2 regions of the Priestia sp. TSO9 genome follow, and region 1 is predicted to be linked to the other one. Evidence: a T-box and tRNA genes for the amino acid it is inferred to sense, from the RefSeq annotation. Region 1 holds a T-box; the other holds one or more tRNA genes.
The links. A T-box is a leader RNA that pairs with one kind of tRNA and senses whether it is charged. The one in region 1 lies ahead of LJC66_RS23740 (valine--tRNA ligase), so its partner is inferred to be a tRNA-Val.
Positions count from the first base shown of each region.

Region 2: it has a tRNA-Val gene. The T-box ahead of LJC66_RS23740 (valine--tRNA ligase) is inferred to sense a tRNA for this amino acid. The anticodon was not compared.

Region 1 covers NZ_JAJEKD010000015.1:1,641,896-1,653,993, reverse strand. The annotation lists gene hemC (hydroxymethylbilane synthase) at 1-591, shown strand, start outside; gene LJC66_RS23770 (uroporphyrinogen-III synthase) at 591-1,364, shown strand; gene hemB (porphobilinogen synthase) at 1,382-2,362, shown strand; gene hemL (glutamate-1-semialdehyde 2,1-aminomutase) at 2,379-3,668, shown strand; gene spoVID (stage VI sporulation protein D) at 3,816-4,973, shown strand; gene ysxE (spore coat protein YsxE) at 5,051-6,100, shown strand; gene LJC66_RS23745 (hypothetical protein) at 6,112-6,309, opposite strand; T-box leader at 6,540-6,784, shown strand; gene LJC66_RS23740 (valine--tRNA ligase) at 6,867-9,509, shown strand; gene LJC66_RS23735 (bifunctional folylpolyglutamate synthase/dihydrofolate synthase) at 9,606-10,904, shown strand; gene LJC66_RS23730 (DUF420 domain-containing protein) at 11,061-11,618, shown strand; gene LJC66_RS23725 (hypothetical protein) at 11,806-12,000, shown strand; gene LJC66_RS23720 (prepilin peptidase) at 11,997-12,098, shown strand, end outside.
Region 2 covers NZ_JAJEKD010000009.1:137,593-149,690, reverse strand. The annotation lists gene LJC66_RS03610 (BglG family transcription antiterminator) at 1-1,739, opposite strand, end outside; gene LJC66_RS03605 (TetR/AcrR family transcriptional regulator) at 2,000-2,578, opposite strand; gene LJC66_RS03600 (MBL fold metallo-hydrolase) at 2,583-3,305, opposite strand; gene LJC66_RS03595 (YflT domain-containing protein) at 3,564-3,902, opposite strand; gene LJC66_RS03590 (amino acid permease) at 4,348-5,739, shown strand; gene LJC66_RS03585 (copper homeostasis protein CutC) at 6,027-6,656, opposite strand; gene LJC66_RS03580 (DEAD/DEAH box helicase) at 6,721-8,166, opposite strand; tRNA gene LJC66_RS03575 (tRNA-Val) at 8,335-8,406, opposite strand; gene LJC66_RS03570 (arylamine N-acetyltransferase family protein) at 8,671-9,426, shown strand; gene LJC66_RS03565 (Lrp/AsnC family transcriptional regulator) at 9,455-9,904, opposite strand; gene LJC66_RS03560 (YitT family protein) at 10,077-10,697, shown strand; gene LJC66_RS03555 (DUF1349 domain-containing protein) at 10,736-11,347, opposite strand; gene LJC66_RS03550 (GntT/GntP/DsdX family permease) at 11,502-12,098, opposite strand, start outside.

The DNA.
Region 1 (12,098 bases):
GAGGAGCTGCCAAGCGGTGCTGTGATTGGAACAAGCAGCTTGCGTCGAGGGGCACAGCTTCTATCTATGCGTTCAGATATCGAAATTAAATGGATTCGAGGAAATATCGACACACGCCTAGAGAAATTAAAAAATGAAGATTACGATGCAATTATCTTGGCAGCTGCAGGGTTATCTCGTATGGGCTGGTCGAGAGATACGGTCACTCAGTACCTAGAGCCGGAAATAAGCGTTCCCGCTGTAGGACAAGGAGCTTTAGCTATCGAATGCCGAGAAAATGACCATGAATTATTATCGCTGCTTCAAGCTCTAAATCATGATGAAACCGCTCGTGCTGTGAGAGCTGAACGCGTATTTTTAAAAGAGATGGAAGGCGGATGCCAAGTGCCGATTGCGGGTTATGGGCGTATATTGGACGGCGGAAACATTGAGTTAACGTCGCTAGTCGCGTCTCCTGATGGCAAAACGATTTACAAAGAGCAAATTACGGGAAAAGACCCCGTTGCTATCGGTTCAGAAGCTGCTGAGCGCTTAACATCTCAAGGAGCTAAGCTTTTAATTGACCGTGTAAAAGAGGAGCTGGACAAATAATGAGTCATGAGGCTCCTCTTTTTTTAAAAAAAGTTTTGATTACAAGAGAAGCGAAGCAGGCTCATTCATTTGCAGCACAGATTAAAAAGCTTGGAGGCATACCTTTAAGCTTACCAGTCCTCACGTTCGCACGTTCTAACAATGAAAAAGAAGTGGAAGATGTCCTGCTGTCGATTGACTGTTTTGATTGGGTTGTTTTTACAAGTCAAAACGGCATTTCTTTTTTCTTTGAATGGCTAAAAGAGTTAAATATCAGTGCGAGTGCCTTAAAAAGATTAAAAGTGGCTGCGGTTGGAGAAAAAACCGCAAAATTGCTAGAAAAACATGATGTTAATGTGCAACTTGTTCCAAAAGAATACGTTGCGGAATCACTTCTTGAGTCGTTAAAAGCAAATGTGTCACGTCACGAGCGAGTTCTCCTTGTACGAGGACAATTAGCCCGCTCTGTTTTAAAAGATGGGTTAAAAGAGTGTGAGGTAACGGATTTAGTTGTATATCAGACCATTCGAAATCAAGACTCTGAACGCTTGATTAAGCAACATGTAGAAACAGGAATTGATGCCATTACTTTTACAAGTTCTTCTACAGTTAGATTTTTTGTCGAGTCAGTTAAAGATATTCCGAATTGGCTTGAGCTTATAAATAGAACCAAAGTTGTTTGCATCGGCCCTATTACGAGTCAGACAGCGAGCGAATATGGAATTAAGCATCTTGTTCCTAACACATACACAATAAATGGTATGATAGACATGTTGGTTAGTTGTTTTGAATAATAAAGGAGGATTTTAACATGAAAGATTTACAATTTACACGTCATCGTCGTCTTCGTAATTCTGTAAATATGCGTGCGCTTGTACGTGAAACACATTTACATTCTGAAGACTTTATATATCCTATTTTTATTGTAGAAGGTGAACAAAAAAGAAATGCTGTAAAATCAATGCCAGGTGTGGATCAAATTTCTTTAGACTACTTGAATGATGAAATCCAAGAGTTAGTTGATTTAGGAATCAAGTCAGCTATGGTATTTGGTGTTCCCGCTGAAAAAGATGCGGTCGGATCACAGGCATACCATGACCACGGAATTGTTCAAAAAGGTATTCGTCAAATTAAAGAAAATTTTCCAGACTTTGTTGTTATCGCAGATACATGCTTATGTCAATACACAGATCATGGCCACTGTGGTGTAATTGAAGACGGAAAAATCCTAAACGATCCTAGCCTTGACTTATTAGCGCGTACAGCGGTTAGTCAAGCTAAAGCAGGAGCGGATATTATTGCGCCTTCAAACATGATGGACGGTTTTGTGGCAGCTATTCGCCACGGTCTAGACGAAGCTGGATTTGAAGATGTGCCTGTGATGTCTTATGCTGTTAAATATGCGTCTGCTTTTTACGGACCATTCCGCGATGCAGCGCATTCTTCTCCTCAATTTGGAGACCGTAAAACATATCAAATGGACCCAGCCAATCGCTTAGAAGCACTTCGAGAAGCAGAATCTGATGTAGAAGAAGGAGCAGATTTCTTAATTGTAAAACCAGCTCTATCTTATTTAGATATTATGCGCGATGTGAAAAATACGTTTAATTTACCGGTAGTGGCTTATAATGTGAGCGGTGAATATTCGATGATTAAAGCGGCAGCTCAAAACGGCTGGGTAAATGAAAAAGAGATTGTTCTTGAAAAATTAATTAGCATGAAGCGTGCAGGAGCGGATTTAATTGTAACGTATCATGCTAAAGACGCAGCACGCTGGTTATCTGACAAGTAATTAAGGAGGCTTACACATGAGAAGTTATGAAAAGTCAAAAGCAGCTTTTTTAGAAGCGCAGCAATTAATGCCGGGTGGAGTAAACAGTCCTGTTCGTGCATTTAAATCAGTAGATATGGATCCTATTTTTATGGAACGAGGAAAAGGCGCTACGATTTACGATATTGACGGCAACAAATATATTGACTACGTCTTATCATGGGGACCTTTAATTCACGGACATTCCAACGATCAAGTAGTTGAAGCAGTAAAAAAAGTAACGGAATCTGGTACAAGCTTTGGTGCACCAACATTAATTGAAAATGAGCTTGCTAAGGTTGTGATTAAGCGCGTTCCTTCAATCGAAATCGTCCGTATGGTGAGTTCAGGTACGGAAGCAACGATGAGCGCACTGCGTTTAGCACGTGGCTATACGGGCCGCAACAAAATTTTAAAATTTGAAGGCTGTTACCATGGACACGGTGACTCTCTTCTAATTAAAGCTGGCTCAGGCGTTGCAACGTTAGGTCTACCAGATAGTCCGGGAGTGCCTGAAGGAATCGCTAAAAACACGATTACAGTGCCGTACAATGATCTAGAAAGCGTACAATATGCTTTTAAAGAATTCGGAGATGACATTGCCGGAGTAATCGTTGAACCGGTAGCAGGAAATATGGGTGTGGTACCGCCTCAGCCAGGTTTCTTACAAGGGCTTCGTGATATCACATCAGAATATGGCTCACTGCTCATCTTTGATGAAGTAATGACAGGGTTCCGCGTAGCGTACAACTGTGCACAGGGATACTACAACATTACGCCTGACTTAACTTGCTTAGGAAAGGTAATCGGTGGCGGTTTACCAGTAGGTGCTTATGGCGGTAAAGCTGAAATTATGGAGCGAGTTGCACCAAGCGGCCCGATTTATCAAGCAGGTACATTATCAGGTAATCCGCTTGCGATGACAGCTGGATACGAGACGTTAACGCAGCTGACACCTCAATCCTACGATGAGTTCATTCGTAAAGCAGATCGCTTAGAAGAAGGATTGATGGCAGCAGCTGAAAAATATGATGTGCCGTTTACGGTAAACCGAGCTGGTTCAATGATCGGTTTCTTCTTTACAAACGAACAGGTAATAAATTACGAAACAGCGAAAACATCGAATTTAGATTATTTTGCAGCTTACTATCGTGAAATGGCTAATGAAGGCGTGTTTTTACCTCCTTCTCAATTCGAAGGAATGTTTTTATCAACTTCTCATACAGATGCAGACATTGAACATACAATTGCAGCAGCTGAAAAAGCTTTTTCAAAGTTGCGTGGATAAACAGCTAAATAAGATTGTCTTTTATATCAAAGCTTACGGAGTATTCCGTAAGCTTTTTTAGTTTTAAAGACATATTTTAATTTATTTGTTCATACATCTTTAATGACCGCGCTATTACCTGGCGGGTGTTGGAAGGGGGAGAACAATTTGTCGCAGGATAATTTATCATGTCTGCGTTTTTCCGTAGAAGAATCAGTATGGTTTCAAAAAGGACAGGAAGTCTCACAACTTTTGTCTATCTCCTTAGAGCCTCAAGTATCTATTCAAGAATATGACCAATACGTGTCTATTCGAGGAGCATTACAATTAACAGGTGAATACGAAACGTACGAGGGAGAGCACTCGTTACGCGAATATACAAATGAGAATCAAGTGCAATCTATCTCTGTCCGTGAAGACGGAACGGCTGAATTATCACATCAATTTCCTGTTGATATTACCATTCCTAAAAATCGTATTCAAAGTATTGAAGACGTATATGTATCTATTGATTTATTTGATTATGAATTGCCAGGCACAAATCAGCTGCAGCTAATGGCTGACTTGTCCATCACAGGATTGTACGGAGAACAGCATGAAGAACGAGAAGAAGAGGAAGAGGAAGAGTTTTCGGAGGAACAGCACATCGTCTCCTATGAAGAAGTGGACGATGCTGAAGAGGTATATACTGAAAACGTTGCTCAAGAAGAACAAGAAGAACAAGAAGAACAAGAGTTTGACGTAAGCTATCGTGAAGCTCCCGCACTTTTAGAGGCAGAGGCTATTGAAGAAGATCATTCAGAAGAGCCCCCTAGTTATTTTTCATCTGTATTTAAAAAAGAATCTCGTGCTGAGCAGGTCGTGGAATATGAAGAGGAAGCATATGAACCATTTGAAGTCGAAGTGAAAAAAGAAGCCCAAATCGAGGAAGAAAGAGAAGACAACGTGATTGAACTGTTTCAGCTTCGTCAAGAGCAAGAAAGCTTCGAAGAATCGCAAGCTAGTGAATTGAATACGTATGCTGACGTTCAACAAGAGGCTGAGCAAGAAGAAGTTGAACAAGAAAAGGAAAAGATTATTGTTGAATTTCGGAAAGAAGAAAATGAAAGCGGCCGAAATGAAAACGCCCTTTATTTAACAAAGCTCTTTTCGCGGGAAGAAGAAGCTTTTTCAACGTGGAAGCTTTGTATTGTTCAAGACGGAGATTCGCTTGATACGATAGCAAACCGCTATAATACGAATGTACAAAACATTTTACGAGTAAATAATTTAGAAGATGAATATGAGCTGGAAGAAGGAAGCATCTTAAATATTCCCGTTCGTTAAAGTCGGAAAGAAAACAGTTTTGACGCATATAATGTCTTAACTGTTTTCTTTATTTTTTACGAGGAAGGAGAATATAGATGCAGCGGACAGTAGCAGACTATAAAGTATTGTTAAAAGAATATGACTTAGATGTTGACTTTATCGAAGACTACGGAAAAGTAAAAAAAGTCTATACGAAAACCGGCGTGTTTGCGTTTAAAGAAATGGCGAATCATCAAGAACGAAATCAAAACTTCATTCAAAAGCTGCAGAACGTGTATCAAAAAGGATGGATGGGATTTGTCCCTATTTATCAAACGAAGCGTTCTCAGCCCATTGTTTCAGATGAAAGCGGCTCGTATTACTTAATGCCGTGGCTCCCAAATAATCCGGCCGAAGAGCGTGATATTCGATATCATAAATTATTTCAAGAGCTTGCTAAGCTTCACGGCGCTTCGGCGCAGGAAGTAGAAGTGAAAAAAGAAGATATAGAAAATCATTATACATCGATGAAAGAAACGTGGGAAAAACGTCAGGAAGAGCTGAAGCAGTATGTAGTAGAATGTGAGAAGAAAGTTTATATGTCCCCGTTTGAATTGCATTACTGTACGTTTTATTATGAAATGACAAGAGCGCTTGAATTTGGTTTTGGAAAGCTCGATCAGTGGAACGATGAAATGGAAGAAAAGGAAAAGATCCGGCTGGTTACTTCTCATGGAAAGCTATCGGCTAAACATTTTATCTATGACGAGCGGGGAAATGGTTTTTTTATTAATTTTGAACATGCAAAAGATGCTTCACCTATTTATGATTTAGTCTCATTTTATTTCCGGACTCTTCGCACATACCCAGTAACGACTTATGACAGCTATGAGTGGTTTAGTACGTATGAAAAACATTTTGCTCTCAGAGAAGAGGAACGGCTGCTTTTACACAGTTATTTGGCGTTTCCAGAGCCCCTGTATCAGTGTATCGTTCAATATAGGCAGCATAAAGAAAGTAAAACAGAGCTTGAACATATGCAGTCATTTATTCGAGCATACTGGCTGACGAAAAACATTGAACAGCTCAATATTAAAATATTTGAAGTAGATCAGCAAAAAAAAATGGCAGCGGAAGCAGCTGCACAAGCCCAAGCGAACGAATAGCGCTTGGGTTTTTAAATCCAGTCGGAATATAAAGCAACCGCTAGTATGGCAAGCAGTGCCAACAACAGTACATCAAAGGTTGTAGGAAAAAATAGTGTACGTATACCTTGAAAAATTGTTAAAGGAACAATAAACTGTCCACAAGCTGCTCCTGCTGTTTTGAGCCACCGCTGCAGTTGATACGAATTTACATTTATTCGTTTCTTCATTTGTACATGCCCCTTTCAATCCACGTGCCCAGGTTAAAGTAAGTATATGAAAAAAGAAAGAAATGGTGCCATTTTTTTTAGTGGGCTCTTCATTTTATTTCCAAAATTAGCGAGCGAATGAAAAAATAAAGAGCAGAACAAAAAAATTATGAATATAATCATAAAAAAATGGAGAAGATTATTGACGATTCAACATTTTTTCATATAGTATAATTAAGAGAAATTCATACATAAATACAGTGAATAGGAAGAGTACGGGATGTTCGTCTTTCAGAGAGAGAAATCAGTTGCTGTGAGATTTCTTAAGAATGTGCACTCGGAATGTCGCCTATGAGTAGCTTTTTTGAACAGCTGCATAGTTCAGTAGAAAAAGCCGGTTAATCAACCGTTATGAAATGAAGTGTATAGGCTTATCAAACGGGATACGTCTATAAAAAAAGGTGGTACCGCGAAATCAACTCCTTTCGTCCTTTTATTAGGAAAGGAGTTTTTTTATGTTTATAAAAGCTTTACACAGTTTCTAAAGACTGAAACTTTATATTATGGAGGTATACATTATGTCTGAAAAAGAAGTGACTCTTCCAACGAAGTATGATCCAAAAGCCGTTGAAGAAAATCGTTATCAGTATTGGTTAGACGGGAAGTTTTTTGAAGCAACAAATGACCCTGAAAAAGAGCCATATACAATTGTAATTCCACCCCCAAACGTAACGGGTAAGCTGCATTTAGGCCACGCTTGGGATACAACGTTACAAGACATCTTAACGCGTATGAAGCGCATGCAAGGCTATGACGTTTTATGGCTTCCTGGCATGGACCATGCGGGGATTGCAACGCAGGCAAAAGTAGAAGAAAAGCTTCGCAGCGAAGGGAAAAGCCGCTACGATCTAGGTCGCGAAAATTTTGTAGCCGAAACGTGGAAATGGAAAGAAGAATATGCAAGCTTTATTCGCCAGCAGTGGTCGAAGCTAGGACTTGGCTTAGACTATTCACGCGAGCGCTTCACGCTTGATGAAGGCCTTTCTAAAGCAGTGCGCGAAGTATTCGTAACGCTTTACAAAAAAGGGTTAATCTATCGCGGAGAATATATTATTAACTGGGATCCAGCTACGAAAACAGCTCTTTCAGACATCGAGGTTATTTACAAAGATGTACAAGGTGCGTTTTATCATATGCGCTATCCGTTGGCAGATGGTTCTGGACATATTGAAATCGCAACAACTCGTCCTGAAACAATGCTAGGAGATACGGCTGTAGCTGTTCACCCTGAAGATGATCGCTATAAGCACTTAATCGGCAAAAAGGTTGTCCTTCCGATTGTAGGTCGTGAAATTCCAATCGTAGGCGATGATTATGTAGATATGGAATTCGGTTCTGGTGCGGTGAAAATTACGCCTGCTCATGACCCGAACGATTTTGAAATTGGAAACCGCCATAATTTAGAGCGTATTTTAGTGATGAATCAAGACGGTACGATGAATGACAAAGCAGGTAAATATGAAGGAATGGATCGTTTTGCTTGCCGTAAGCAAATTGTTAAAGACCTTCAAGAAGACGGTGTATTGTTCAACATTGAAGACCACATGCATTCAGTAGGTCACAGTGAACGAAGCGGCGCCGTTGTTGAACCTTATTTATCAACTCAGTGGTTTGTAAAAATGCAGCCTTTAGCAGATAAAGCAGTAGATCTTCAAAAACAAGAAGAAAAAGTAAACTTTGTGCCTGATCGTTTTGAAAAGACATACTTACACTGGATGGAAAATATTCGCGACTGGTGTATTTCGCGTCAGCTTTGGTGGGGACACCGCATTCCAGCTTGGTATCATAAAGAAACTGGAGAAGTATACGTAGATCATGAGGCTCCAGCAGATATCGAAAACTGGGAACAAGATTCAGATGTATTAGACACATGGTTCAGTTCAGCGCTATGGCCATTCTCAACAATGGGCTGGCCTGATGTGGATGCAGCTGATTTCAAACGCTACTACCCAACAAACGTGCTTGTAACGGGCTACGATATTATTTTCTTCTGGGTATCTCGCATGATTTTCCAAGGTCTTGAATTTACGGGTAAACGTCCGTTTGACGATGTACTCATTCACGGTCTTGTACGAGATGCTGAAGGTCGTAAAATGAGTAAATCACTTGGTAACGGTGTAGATCCAATGGAAGTAATCGAGAAATACGGTGCAGATTCTCTTCGCTACTTCTTATCTACAGGAAGCTCACCAGGACAAGATTTACGCTTCAGCTTTGAAAAAGTCGAAGCGACGTGGAACTTTGCAAATAAAATTTGGAATGCTTCTCGTTTTGCATTAATGAATATGGACGGCATCACATTTGAAGAGCTTGATTTATCAGGCGAAAAGTCTGTTGCTGATAAATGGATTTTAACGCGCTTAAATGAAACGATTGAGCACGTAACAAAATTAGCTGACAAATATGAATTCGGTGAAGTTGGACGTATTCTCTATAACTTTATTTGGGATGATTTCTGCGATTGGTACATTGAAATGGCTAAACTTCCTCTTTACGGAGAAGATGAAGCAGCTAAAAAGACAACTCGCTCAATTTTAGCTTATGTACTTGATAACACAATGCGACTTTTACATCCATTCATGCCGTTTATTACCGAAGAAATTTGGCAAAGCTTGCCGCATGAAGGCGAATCAATTACAGTAGCTAAATGGCCGGAAGTACGCCCTGAGCTTTCTGATAAAGAAGCAGCTAACGATATGCGTTTACTTGTAGATATTATCCGTGCTGTTCGTAACATTCGTGCTGAAGTGAACACGCCGATGAGCAAACAAGTAAAATTATTTATCAAAGCTAAAGATGAAAATATTCAAAGCCAGCTCGAAAAGAACCGTGCGTATGTAGAACGTTTCTGTAATCCAAGTGAGCTTGTGATTTCAACAGATGTTTCATTAGATGAAAAAGCAATGACTGCTGTTGTAACAGGCGCAGAATTAATTTTACCTCTTGAAGGTTTAATTAATATCGAAGAGGAAATCGCGCGTTTAGAAAAAGAATACGACAAGTTAAACAAAGAAGTAGAACGTGTACAAAAGAAATTAAACAACCAAGGCTTTATTGCAAAAGCGCCTGCTAAAGTAGTAGAAGAAGAGCGTGCAAAAGAGCAGGATTATGTTGAAAAACGCGAAGCTGTTCAGTCTCGTATTGCTGAATTACGCGGATAATCAACGGGTTAATGAACCAACAGAAAAAGCGTGGCTTGTATAGCGACGCTTTTTCTCTACATAATAATAGCGATGGAAAAGAAAGGTGAATAAAAGATGATAACGACATATGAAGAAGCGCTTGATTGGATTCATAACAGACTTCGCTTTGGAATCAAGCCGGGGTTAGAACGAATGGAATGGATGCTAGAGCAGCTTGATTTTCCGCAGCAAAACCTAAATGCTATTCATGTTGCTGGGACCAATGGTAAAGGTTCTACCGTTTCATATTTGCGAAACATGTTAGAAGAAGCAGGGTATAAAGTTGGAACCTTTACTTCTCCTTATATCGAAACATTTAATGAGCGGATCAGCGTGAATGGACAGCCTATTTCAAATGAAGCAATGACCGCTCTTGTTCAGGAAATAAAGCCTGTTGTGGAGCGACTAGAACATACAAGTTTAGGATCAGCAACGGAATTTGAAGTGATTACAGTCATGGCTTTTCTTTATTTCGGCTATCATGAGTCAGTTGACTATGCTGTGTTTGAAACAGGGCTTGGAGGACGGTATGACTCAACAAACATTGTGAATCCTATGGTGAGTATTATTACAAACATTGGATTTGATCACATGGCAATACTAGGTGATACGGTAGAAGAAATTGCATCAGAAAAAGCGGGGATTATTAAAAAAGAAGTCCCTATTATTACTGGTGCAGAGCAAGTAAAGGCGCTTGATGTCATTACTGAAGAAGCAAAGTCAAAGCAGGCTTCGTTATTTGTGTTAGGAAAAGATTTCGACATTAAAAACTATGAGCCCTTAGCAAACGGGGAAGGCTTTGCGTTAAACACGCCGTATGGCATATTTGAAGACGTGAAATTAAATATGCTTGGCTATCATCAAGTGAAAAATGCAGCTTTGGCTCTCATGGCCGTTTGTTATTTAAAAGAAAAGAAAAAGCTTTCTATCTCCAATGAGCAAATGATAAAAGGGATTCAGCATACAAAGTGGAACGGCCGCTTTGAGATAGTGAATGAGCATCCTTTAACGATTATTGATGGGGCTCATAATGCAGAAGGCATTGATAGCTTGTTATCTACTTTACGCCTTCATTATGAAGATCGAGAAATTCATTTAGTTTTCAGCTGCTTAAATGATAAAAGCGCTGATCGAATGGTCCAAGAGCTTGAAACAATCGCTGCAAGTATTACATTTACGTCGTTTGACTTTCCTCGTGCTCGCGCAGCTGGGGAGCTTTATGAGATGAGTACTCATCATAATAAGCATATGGACGAGGAGTGGAAAAAAGCAATTGCTTACGTAAAGGAAAAGGCGACAGGGGAACAAGACATGGTCGTGATTACGGGCTCTCTGTATTTTATATCAGAAGTGCGGGCTTTTCTTCTAAAATGAGCAAAAGCAGCAAGTGAAATCTTGCTGCTTTTAACATAATGTGAGGAAAGGATACGGATAATAAGGAAGCACTAAGTTCAAAGTATTGTCACTTTCACCCCCTAGGTAAGTGATATATAATAAACATGTACATCACTAAATAAGGAGATTGTTAACATGAGTAAGAATAATGAAAAAATTGTACCGAAAAGTAATAAAAACTTTACCGGTATTATTCTTACCTTTTCAGTGATAGCGAATGTTATTATTTTACTGCTATTCTTTTCGAACATTGGCTATCAAGGAAAAGTAAGTTTTGATTTGACTATCTTTCCACGGTTAAATGCTATTTTGAATAGTTTTACATTTATTTTTTTAGTTGCAGCGTTGATTTCAATTTTCAGGAAAAATATCAATGCTCATAAAGGTTTTATTTTAGCAGCATTCACTTCCACACTGCTCTTTTTAGTTTCATATTTAACGTTCCACTACATTTCTACAGAAACAGCTACGTTCGGTGGAGAAGGAATCGTTCGTCCCATTTACTTCTTCATTTTGATCACACACAGTTTCCTAGCAGCGATTATTGTTCCGCTGGCACTGTTTGCACTTGTGTGGGGCTGGACAATGCAAGTTGAAAAACATAAAAAAATTGTGCGATGGACAATGCCAATCTGGCTTTATGTAAGTCTTACAGGTGTAATTGTCTACTTATTTATGGCTCCTTACTATTAAAAGACGTCTGCTTTTGCAGACGTTTTTTTTTATGCTGTTTTTGGTTTTTAATGGTATAATCCTTATTACCTATAAAAAGTGTGTTTTAAGGAAGGAGGCATACAGAATATGACTTTTATGGGTACTATGATTCAGTTTATTAATAACGGAGCTGTTTGATACTAATCAATAAAGGAGAGATATTGAAATGAATAAACTGTCAGCGAGGAATAAAGGAATTTCTCTAATGAACGTGATCATACTGGTTATCATAATAGGTCTTCTAGCAGCTTTTCTCATTCCGTTTATTGGAAACTATTTAAAGGAAAAAGATACGTTCCTTCACTCAAAAGAACATCTACAATTAGTAAACAAGACGCCTGATATGGAAGAAATAGTATGAGTTTAATTTATCTCTATGCATTTGTTTCAGGCATCACGTTAGGTTCATTTTATAACGTAGCAGGCCTTAGAATTCCTCAGAAAAAATCTATTTTGTCT
Region 2 (12,098 bases), on a different contig from region 1:
GCCCAAAACGTCGTATCCGTCTGAGGAACCATAGGATGAGGAATCGCAACGAGATTGCCAAAACTTGTTGGTGATGCAGCTTCTCTTTCAAAAACAGATTCTATAAATTGAGAAGGAACTAGTCCTAGATGAGTTAATTTCTCTCCTAAAAAATGTAGTACTTCTTCTCTCGTTTGAAATTCTTGCTGTAAATATACTAATTCTTTTTTTGTGTATTCTAAGGAAGGTAGCTGTTTGTTCTTCATTAAACAATCAATTTTTTTAAAATCACTGTTTCCTAGAATCGTACTTACTTGTACTACAGGAACAGGAAGATGATCTGGAATTGGAATGGTACTAACAATAAAATCTAAAGAGTGCAGCGACATTTGGTGAAGCTTATAATACTGCGTTGTGCCTAAAATAGTCAGATTTAATCCAAAAGTAGCCTGCAGCTTATATGATAATAGCTTGGCACTCCCTACTCCCGATGCGCATACAATCAAACAGCGCTTAGGCTGATTGATAATTTTTCGACGTTCAATAGCCCCTCCAATATGTAAAGCTAAATAGCCAATTTCCGTTTCATGCATGTCGATTTCAAGGCGATTTTTCAAAACCTTCCCAGCTATAATCCCAGCTTCAAAAGCCAGAGGGTAATGACTCTTAATTCCTTCAAGCATCGGGTTTCGCAGATTCATTCCATATTTATAGCGATTGATAGCCGGTTTCAAATGCAAGCTCATGCCAAGGATCAGCTCTGAATCTTCACTAATTCCTAAATGAAGCTCTTTTTCAATTGCTTCTAATATAGCTGCAGTTAATTCATAAATATTTGTGTCAATAAACTGCTTCACTTCTTTTTCTTCATGATTGCTATTGTTGAGCATTTTTGTACCTAACAAATGAATGGCGATATATGCCGTTTCTGACTTCGGAAAACGAATCTTGAATGCATTTTCAATCTCTCGCACAATTTCAGCTGCCACTTCATATTCTTTATGCTCCATAATCTCAAGCAGATCTTCTGAATACAAAGAGATAAAATTTTCTTCTTGTATTCGCTTACAAGCTATCGCTAAATGAATGATTAAATTGTTTAATCCAATGTCTGAAACCATAATATTGTATCGTTTTATTTGATTTAAGATGTGGGCTTTAATCGTTAAGATTGATTCTTGGGGCAGGATAGATATTTTATTGTATACCATATCTATTTCTTTATCTTTTCGGTTGAATATGTACTCAGACATACAGAATCTCATTTTCATTTCGTCCCCTTTAGCTTTCAAGCCATAGTTAGGACGTTTTTCTAAAAGAATATCATATTTACAAAGCTGTTTTTTAACATCTCTTAAATCGTTTTGAACCGTTGACTTGCTAATATACAACTCGTCTGCTAAATCTTCGAGCTTCAAATATTCGTCTGCTAGCAGCAGCCTTTTGATTAAATAATGCACGCGGTCATCAGGAACGGTTGGAATAGAAGTTGCATCAAATAATTGATTAGCCGAAAGTTCTTTTAATAGGTGATGGAACTGTTTTTCATCTAAAACGCTAAGTTCATATCCTGTCCCACGAGCTGATTTAATTTTAGCTCCGTACTGAGACAAAATGTCATCTAGCTGTTTTATATCCGTTCGAATAGTTCGAGAAGATACTTGATTTACTGTTGCTAAATATTCACTCGTAACGGTTGATAGTGTAGACTGTACGGACATTAGTTCTCTTAATATGACGATCATTCTTGAATTAAGCATGTTTGCTTCTCTCCATTCTCAGAAGATTTCTCCCTTATAAAACAAATAAAAAGGGGTGGTTATTTTAAACAAAAACAAAAAACACCTAAACAGCAACAAACAGAAACTACCTTTTTCTGTCCTTGCAGCTTAGGTTTTGCCTGCTTCATCAGTAACAACCCTAAAACAATAGGAATAAATGTCTTTATTTGTAATCTATCATTCTTTCTCTTTTTTTTCAATTTCAACTAAAGCATTAGGCTTAGTGGCCTTAATGAGATTTATGTGGTCTGTTTATACCGGTGTAGCCCCAATGCAAACGTACGGATTAAAAAGTCTAGAGTCTCATCAGTGCTTAATGACATTCCAAATCCCCCTTTCTGCTCCAAAGAAGAAAACCCATGTAAAATACTGCGAAGACTTCTAACAGCATGAAGGGCTTCATTTTCCGGAAGCTGATACGGTTTCAACACCTCCAGCACTAAAAACACAATGTTATCAGATACTTTTTGTACTTCTTCATCCTGTATCCTTGTTGCTACCGTTGCCGTTGCTTCGTATATTCCCGGAGACTTTCTTACAAATGAAACGTATGCTTTACTTAGCCGATAAACAGCGTCTTCTCTAGAAGCATGTTCAACAGCACTTTTTAAAAGATGATATAGCTGCTGCAGTCCACTTAAAGCCAGTTCTTTGCGCAGCTCTTCTAACCCTTTTATATGGTTATATAAAGACGGTGGACGAACATTTAATTCTTTGGCTAATGAGGCAATTGTAACAGCATAAAACCCTTCACGATTGGCCAAATTTTCACCTGTTTGAATCACCTTTTTGAAATCTAGTCCTTGTCGTGGCGACATTCCTTCATCCCCTTTTTTCTATTTTTACTTTTGCTTGTTGTATTACTTTTTCCATCAATTTTAGCGGCTGAGAAAGAATTCTTCCGTGTCCAACAGCAAGAAGTGACGGGTTTAGTTCATGTAGCTTTTCTGCACTTTTAAGCGCTAGCTCTTTGCTCCACGTTCCAAAGGCAGGAAACGGAAACAGCGGTTTTAACTGACCTGATACCGCAATTCCTCCTCGCACTTGGAACGAATCTCCGGCAATCAATGCGTTCGTTCTCTGATCCAAAAAAGACATAGATCCAGGTGTATGTCCAGGTGTAAAAATAGGAGCAAGTGAGCCTATATAAGAATCTTCTTCGATGAAATGATCAATTTTAGTTGAAACCTTTCCTAGTTTTGGTATTCCTCCACGGATTGGGTTTTGAGGTTCTTCAGAATCGAGTGTGAAATCTCCTGAAAATAATCGATAATCTCTTTGCGACATATAAACAGAAGCATTCGGCAAACTTTTCTTCAAATGATCAATCGCTCCGATGTGATCTTCATGAGTATGTGTAAAAACAATTCGAGTAATCGGTTTTCCAATTTGATCTGCAGCTTTCAAAATACCCGACGCGCTGTAAGGAAGAGCTGCATCAATTAATGTAAGACTGTCTTTCTCTTCGACTAAATAACAATTTACTGGAAAAAAGCGAGGCAAAAACGTCAGTTGATACAACATTTTCTCACGAACTATTCTCATTTCTTCATCCCCTATTATCAAAATAAAAACTAATACCATTAGTTTTATCAATCATATATTGGAAAAAACAAAAAAAGTGTGAGACATAAAGAAATTAATTAAATCTAAAGACGAACAAATGGGATAAAGAAGCTCGTATAGATCACTTGTTACACAGTCCCCACAAAAAAATCCGAACGCGTTTGATTCTCCATCAAGAATCAAACACGTTCGGACCTTCCTTTAACTAAACTACTTTTTTCATAGCCTCTATTAAAATTAAACGTCTTTTCTTTCCCCAGTAGCAGCTACTACAATCGCACTGCCTTTCTTTAACTCTTCTTCATATTTTTTTGTTTCGTCTTTTGATAAGCCTAGTGAAGCCATTTTTGTTCGAAGCTCATCTTCTCTGGTTAAAAATAAACTCGCTGCTGAATGTAAAGGACCTTCTTCAGACAGTCGAATAATATTTGTGTCCGTTACTTCTGTTAAATTTTTAGAATTTTCCTTGTCATACGTAAACACGTATACTTCATCTTTCTCAAAACCTTTCTCTGCAAATTGATTAACTGCTTCGTTAATGTTTGCTCCTTTTTCTACTACTTCAACATGTTTCATTATTTATAACCTCCTGTTTCTATCGCACAACTTTCTTTTATACTTAGCAAAAAAATAAACTTCTTACTACTATATATACCCGTTTTCAGAAAGGAAAACCCGCATTTAGAGCTTTGCAGAGAGTTTGAATATCATTCCACATTATCCTTTAATAGAATGTATACCTCTTTTGATTAACTTATTTGAAACAATCATTCAGCTTATTTTCAGCTACCATTCATAAGAAATTCATCTACATTGCTTATTATAAAAAAGGAAAAAGACGCTAATCAGGTACTTTATACGCATAATGAATGTCTGTGTCAGAGTAAGCCAGATATGAATGCAACCATTCATATCCGCTTTTTGTATGAAAGAACCTCTAACAACATCCTGTCCATACGTCTTACAACATACTATAATTCTCCATATTAACTAAAAATTCAGGTTATATAGGAGGTTATAAATGAACAGCCATCCACAGCCACAGTTAAAAAAAGAGTTAAAGATCCGGCACATCACCATGATTTCTCTTGGAGGAATTATCGGTGCTGGATTATTTATCGGAAGCGGATCACTTATTAACACCGCTGGACCAGGATCTATTTTTTCGTACGCATTTGCTGGCTTGCTCGTTATTTTAGTCATGCGAATGCTTGGCGAAATGTCTACTGCAAATCCTTCCAGCGGTTCTTTTTCCACTTATGCAAAAGAAGCATTAGGCCCTTGGGCCGGCTACACGATTGGCTGGCTTTACTGGTTTTTTTGGGTTATCGTTATTGCTGTTGAAGCCATTGCAGGTGCAAATATTATTCAATACTGGTTCCCGTCTTTGCCGTCTTGGGGAGTAAGCTTGGCTCTTACTTTTTTATTAACGATGACCAATCTGTACTCTGTTAAATCTTTCGGAGAATTTGAATATTGGTTTTCCCTCATTAAAGTCGTCAGTATCGTTCTTTTTTTACTTTTAGGTATAGCTATTATTTGTGGATTCATTCCAGGAATTGATTCTCCCGGCACTTCCAACCTTTTACACAAAGGCGGATTTTTACCGAATGGAATTAGCTCTGTATTTTTAGGCATTGCCCTTGTCATGTTCTCCTTTATGGGAACAGAAATTGTCGCAACCGCAGCAGGTGAATCGTCTCAGCCTGAAAAAGCCATTACCATCGCGACCAATACCGTTATTTATCGCATCTTATTTTTCTATTTAGGATCTATCTTTATTTTAGTGACGGTTCTTCCATGGAATTCATCAAGCCTAATGAAAAGCCCATTTGTATCTATTCTTGAATTAGTGAATATACCGGCCGCAGCTCAAATTATGAACTTTATCATTTTAACAGCCGTTCTTTCCTGTCTGAATTCTGGCCTGTATACAAGTTCTCGCATGCTGTTTTCCATGTCTCAAAACGGCGATGCGCCAAAAAGCTTTTCAAAATTAAACAAAAAAGGCGTGCCGGTTAGTGCGATATTAGCATGTACAGTTATCTCGTATGTTAGCGTTATCTTTAACTACATTTCACCGGACAAAATCTTTTTGTTTTTAGTGAATGCATCAGGCGGCGTAGCGCTTCTTGTGTATCTTGTTATTGCATTTTCACAGATTAAAATGAGAAAAAAATATGAAAAAGAAAATCCTGAAGCATTAAAAATTAAAATGTGGTTATTTCCTTACTTAACTTACGCTACCATCCTTGCCATCACTAGTATTTTTATTGCCATGGCATTTATTGATTCATTACGTTCGCAGTTCTTTTTAACTCTTTTAATTGCTGTACTCGTCGTAGGTTCTTTTTTCTTTCAGCGTACCAAAATGACGAGTGGCTTAGCAGCAAAAGAAAATACATCAAAATAAAAAAGGTTGAGACATAACTAAATGAATCCAACCTAAAGATGAACAAATGAGATACATGAGCTTGACTGCTTATTACACCGCAGTTGATTTTCGTGCAAGGCTTCGCTTTCCGCGGGCGGCCGCTGAGCCCGCAGGAGTCTTCGCCTTGCCCTCCAATCACCTGCTAGAAGGAACGAAACAGATGAAACTATATTCACCATCAAAAAAACGAACCACGAATCAAACATATTGATTAATGGTTCGTTTTTCACTTGGATTAAAATGCTTTTGTAGCAGCCTCTTTTTATTTAACGAGATAAATCTCCTACAATTTTTGTTCCGTGTAATTCAGCTGCTTTTGTTTCTTTCATAACCCGCTCTGCGTTGCCTTCATGAATTCCTCCGCCGGGCAAAATAATAATACGGTCGTCAGCATATGTGATCAATTCTCGGATCATATGCAGATTTTGCAAAGCAGACCCTTTCCCTCCTTTGGTCAAAATACGGTCTGCTCCCAATTCAATAAGTATATCAATGGCTTTGTATTTATCTTTAATCTCATCAAATGCCATATGAAATGTAATGCTTAAAGGACGAGCTTCTGCTATTAACTCTTTAGTGCGTCCGTAATCGATTTCAGCTTCTTCTGTTAAAATGCCGAATACTACTCCGTTTACTCCAAGGTCTTTACATGCTTTAACGTCTTTTTTCATAATTTGAAATTCTGCTTCGGAATATATAAAATCACCGCTTCTTGGGCGAATAATTACGTTGATATCTGTATCAAGATGTTCGCTTGCATATTCAATGGTGCCGTAACTTGGCGTAGTGCCTCCTTGACTGAGATTGTCACACAATTCAATGCGGTCTGCTCCTAGCTTTTCTGCTTTTTTTGCCTGCTCATACCCTTCTACACAGGCTTCTTTTATGTACTTCATACTTTTAACTCCTTTATTGACTCTATAAATAAAGCCCATCTTTAAAAAGATGGACTTCCTTTTGCTATTTAATCGCTTTATGAACTTTTAATTTCTTTCCTTTAATCGTTTTGTTTTTCATTGCTTGTAACACTTTTGGACCTTTTCCATTCAAAATCTCTACATAAGAGACATTTTCTTGGATCGTAATAATTCCAATATCGTCTGCGGTTACTCCGTCTAATTTCGCAATTGTTCCCACAAAATCAACCGCTCTAATTTTCTTTTTCTTTCCTCCGTTAAAATACAGCTTCATAATGTCTTTATTTAATGACTCGCTTTTGTCCTTTTTAACTTCTGGACGCTCATTGATTTTTTCAGTAAAAGCGGATGCTGCCTGCTGTACTTCTTCTTTAGAAGGAGGAGTAGATGTTGGAATTGAAAAACCGATATATTCTTCAATTTCCGATAGCATTCTCTCTTCATAAGGCGTTACAAATGTGATAGCCTTCCCTTTTTTACCGGCGCGTCCCGTTCTTCCTGTACGGTGAACGTAGCTTTCTTTTTCTAACGGAAGATCGTAGTTAATAACGTGTGTGATATTATCAATATCAATGCCTCTCGCAGCTACATCTGTCGCCACTAAATAGCGGAATTTACCTTTTTTGAAATCATTCATAACCTCAAAACGGTCTTCTTGTACCATTGCCCCGTGAATTTTATCACAAGGATACCCAAGATCATCTAAATCATCTAACAGCGTATTTACCTGCTCTTGTGTGCGGCAAAAAATGATGCAGCTGTCTGGGTTTTCTACTGTGGTTACGTCTTTCAGCAGTTCAAATTTACGTTCGTTTTCTACTGATATAACAGAATGGTCAATCGTACTTGTCGTTAATCCATTTGCTTTGATTTCAACATCAACTGGCTTTTTCATATACTTGCGAGAAAGCTCTTCAATATCTTCAGGAAGGGTAGCGGAGAAAAGCATCGTTACACGCTCACTAGGAAGATGTTGAATAATTGCTTCTACTTGGTCAATAAAACCCATATTTAGCATTTCATCTGCTTCATCAATAACCAAATAACGAATTTTCTCTAATGCAAGCGTTTCTTTTTCTATATGATCAAGCACTCGTCCAGGCGTACCTACAACAATATGTGTTTTTTGCTTTAATTCTACTTTTTGCTTGGCAAACGGTGATTTCCCATAGACAGCTGCTGCTTTAATTCGCTTAAAACGGCCGATATTTGTAATATCTTCTTTTACCTGCGCAGCCAGCTCTCGTGTAGGTGTTAACACTAAGGCCTGGGGCTTATTTTCTTCCCAGTTAACTAATTCACACAGTGGAATGCCAAAGGAAGCCGTTTTTCCACTTCCTGTTTGAGACTTCACGACCATATCTCTTTCTTCTAGTGCAATAGGGAGCACCTTGCTTTGTACTTCCGTGGGATGATTGTATTGCAGGCTAGAAAGCGCCTTAGCTACCTTGTCACTAAGACCATATTGACTAAAACTTCTTTGATTCATTTTGTACCCTCATTTATTTTAAATTAGTGATTATCTTTATCATGACCTGATGCACTATGTTTCATTATACTTTAATTCTTCTATACGCGCTCAAGATTTAATGTAGCATTGATTTGTCAAACAAAAGAGAAAAGCCGCTCTCTTATTAATAAGAAAACGGCTTTGGTATGAGCGATGAGGGATTCGAACCCCCGACCCCATCCCTGTCAAGGATGTATTCTCCCACTGAACTAATCGCTCGTGATATGTATTGACTATATTATAGAAAGAGTTATCCAATTTTGTCAACTATTTTTCCGCAGTTCCCAAGTTGGAAGGATCGTCTTTACTTTTGATAAAATAAAAACATGCCCTAAAGGAGCGTGACGGGATGAAAGTACCAACTTTAAAAATTGACAGCCGTGTACTTCAAGGATTCGCTTCCAAAGAGACAATCGAAAAAGCGCTGTTACATGAACGTTCTGCTAAAGATAGAGAGAAATGATTTACTAAGAGGTGCATTTGATGAATATTAATTATTATTTTAGTCGGTTTTTAGCTAAGAAACCGGATAGCTCAACGTACGAAAGCTTAGCTGCTTTACAGAACAAACACATGCTTCATGTTCCTTTTGAGAACTTAGATGTTCTGTCTCAAACCCCTATTGTAATTGATTTAGAACGAATTTTTCAAAAAGTAATTGTAAATTTACGTGGAGGATTTTGCTACGAATTAAACGGTCTATTTGGCTGGCTGTTAAAAGAAAGCGGATATGAAGTCTCTTACGCTTCAGCTACCGTCAAAAAACCCGATGGCACGTGGACCATTGAAGGAAGTCACGCTACAAACCTTGTGACGATTGAAAATCAGTCTTACATCGTAGACGTTGGATTTGGAGATTCTGTGCGCAAACCAATGCCTTTAAATGGCGAAGTAGTAAGAGATGTAAGCGGCTCTTATCGTATGACAAACGTTGCTGAGCATATGTATGATTTGCAGCGATGGGAAGATAGTGTATGGAAAACACTCTACCGTGTGTCTACTATTCCTAAAAAACTGACTGACTTTACTCCGATGTGTGAGTTCAATCAAACGTCAGCTGATTCTCCGTTTGTACACAAACGTCTTGTTACGATCGCAACCCCTACAGGGCGCATTACCCTCTCTGGTGAAACGCTAACTGTAACAGATGGCGGGAAAAAGACGAAAAGGAACGTTTCAGAAGAAGAAATACCTGATATTTTACAAAATCATTTTTATATTATTAAAGGATTTTATTAATATGTCCTTACACAAAAAAACCGGCCTCTTATGGGGCCGGTTTTTTTATAGGGGTAATCATCCTGTTTTCTACAGGAGACTTTAAAATAATTGAGGTATTCACATTTCCATAAGGAATCAGTTCATCCACGAGCATTCTAAGTCCATCCATTCCAGACACGGCTGCTTTGATAAAGTAAGAAACCGGCCCCGTTACGCGATGACATTCAAGCACGTCTTCATTTTGCTCAATAAAGTCTTCAAATTCCTCTGGTTTTCTTTTTAATTCGCTTACTTGAATAAATAGCTGTGTATCTCTTCCTAAAGCTTTCGGAGACACCGTAGCGCTGAAACGCTGGATCACCCCTCGTTCCTGAAGACGCTGCAGCCTTTCTGATACACTTGGACGGCTAAAAGCCAGCTTTTTTGATAAATCACTAATCGTCATACGTCCGTCCCTTTGCAAAATAGACAATAGTTGTGCATCGATTTGATCCATCCAAACCTTTCCTTTCAAAATGAATATAATAAATAAAATCTTTATTCAAGTTGATAACAGAACAAGTATTATTTCCTTCATTTATACATGTGTTTTCTTTATTTAATATCCTATCATTAAAGTAGATAATTGAAAATGAAAATTCAGAAAAGACAAACAAAGGGGTTTATTTATGCGAAAAGTTTTATGGATTATTCTTGGATGTACGATTGCAAGTATTGGTGTTCTTATCTTGCGGCACTCTCACGTAGTGACGGGGGGAACAGCTGGTCTGTCTCTTAGCTTGTCATATGCCTTTCCCTTATCGTTTGCGGTGATCTTTTTTCTCATTAATATTCCTTTTTATCTCTTTTCCTTCTTTCAAATAGGATGGAAATTTACCGCCACAACTATAGGATCAGTGTCTTTACTATCGCTTCTCACTTCACTCGATCACTTGCTTCCTTCTTTTACACTTCCTAGCCTGATGGGTGCTGTTACGGGCGGACTAATTGCCGGCCTTGGCTTATCCATTTTATTTATGAACGGAGCTTCTCTCGGCGGTGCTAATATTCTAGCGTTATTCGCGCAGCGAAAATTCGGTTGGGATCCTGGAAAAGTGAATTTTTCATTTGATTTCCTTGTCGTGCTGTCGAGCATGTATTCAATTGGACTTTCAAAAGGAATTTTCTCGATTATGTCCATTGCGATTACAGGTTTTGTTATCAGCTACTTCAAACAAAAGATTGCTTTACACAATCGACCAACATCCACTTCTGCCACACAGCCTTTAGATAATGCGCTTTCTAAATAAAAACCACGATTTAGCTACGGCTAAATCGTGGTTTTTATTTACATTTTTTCTACTTTTATAAAATCAAATTGGGCTTCATACCCTTCTCCTTGAGGACTACAGGCATAAATACCAACTTGAACAGGTTCTTTGGTTGAGTTCAATAAGTGAGCGAGTCGGAGCTGAGTCCAAGAATCTCCATCACTTGAATAACAAACGGTGTAATCATCGTTTTTACGCTGAATTTTAAAATAAAGCGCTGATTTGTTTTGAGTAAAATTTTGACTGGACCAATCTGAGAAGCCCTGGTTGGTTACGACTGCTCCTAATTGGTTAGGACCATCGGGATTGTATTCAACTGACGTTTTGATCCACGTATCTTTTGATACACGAATCATGAGACCTGCTTGATCGTAGCGATTAACTGGATATGTATGCACCTTTGTCATGATTTCAAAGTCGCCTTCTACTTCACGGTAAAGAAAGTGTCCATTGTCCGCTTCAAAGCCATAATGAGTACGCTGCCAAAAATCCGTTTTAGCGTCTGTTTTAATCACTAATCGATTCGTTTCTGTGTCAATTTGAAATTGAGCTGGTGGACAATACCAAGAAACGTCTGAATCTAATTTTCCTTCTGAAAAGTTTGTGAAAAATACTAGTTGATTACTCACTCTCTGTCATTCCCTTCTTAGAAGCTATTATTCTTCTATTTCTATTTTGCCATAATTTAACGAATAAATAAAATATTTTGATTATTTTTCTTGTAAATTCTTTTCTTTCATAAAAAAATAAGACTCTTTTACATAGAGTAAAAGAGTCTTATTTTTAAATTAATGCATTTAGAATAAGTGCTCCCGCAAAAGCAATAAAGGATAGAAGCGTTTCCAGAACGGTCCATGTTTTGAACGTTTCTTTCACTGTTAATCCTAAATACTCCTTCACCATCCAGAAGCCAGCATCATTAACGTGAGAGAACATTAGTGAACCCGCACCCGTAACGATAACAAGCAGTTCTAAGTTAACACCGGACATGTGCTCAATGATTGGTGAGACAATACCAGCCGCTGTTGTTAATGCAACTGTTGCTGAACCTGTAGCAATACGGATTAATCCAGCAATTAAAAATGCAAGTACAAGTGGTGATAGAGATAGATGTTCAGACATTTGACCAATCGTTGTGCCTACTCCGCTATCGATTAATACTTGTTTGAAGCCACCCCCTGCACCAATAATTAAGACAATAGATCCTACAGGAAGCAAACATTCTTCCGTTAGTTTTTTAATCACATCTTTTGTCATACCTTGACGTTTTCCAAGCAGATAAAACGCTGCAAAACAAGCAATTAAAAGTGCAATTAATGGACTTCCTATTAATTCTACAAACTTCACTACGCCGCTTGGCAATCCGTTAATAACAGGTGC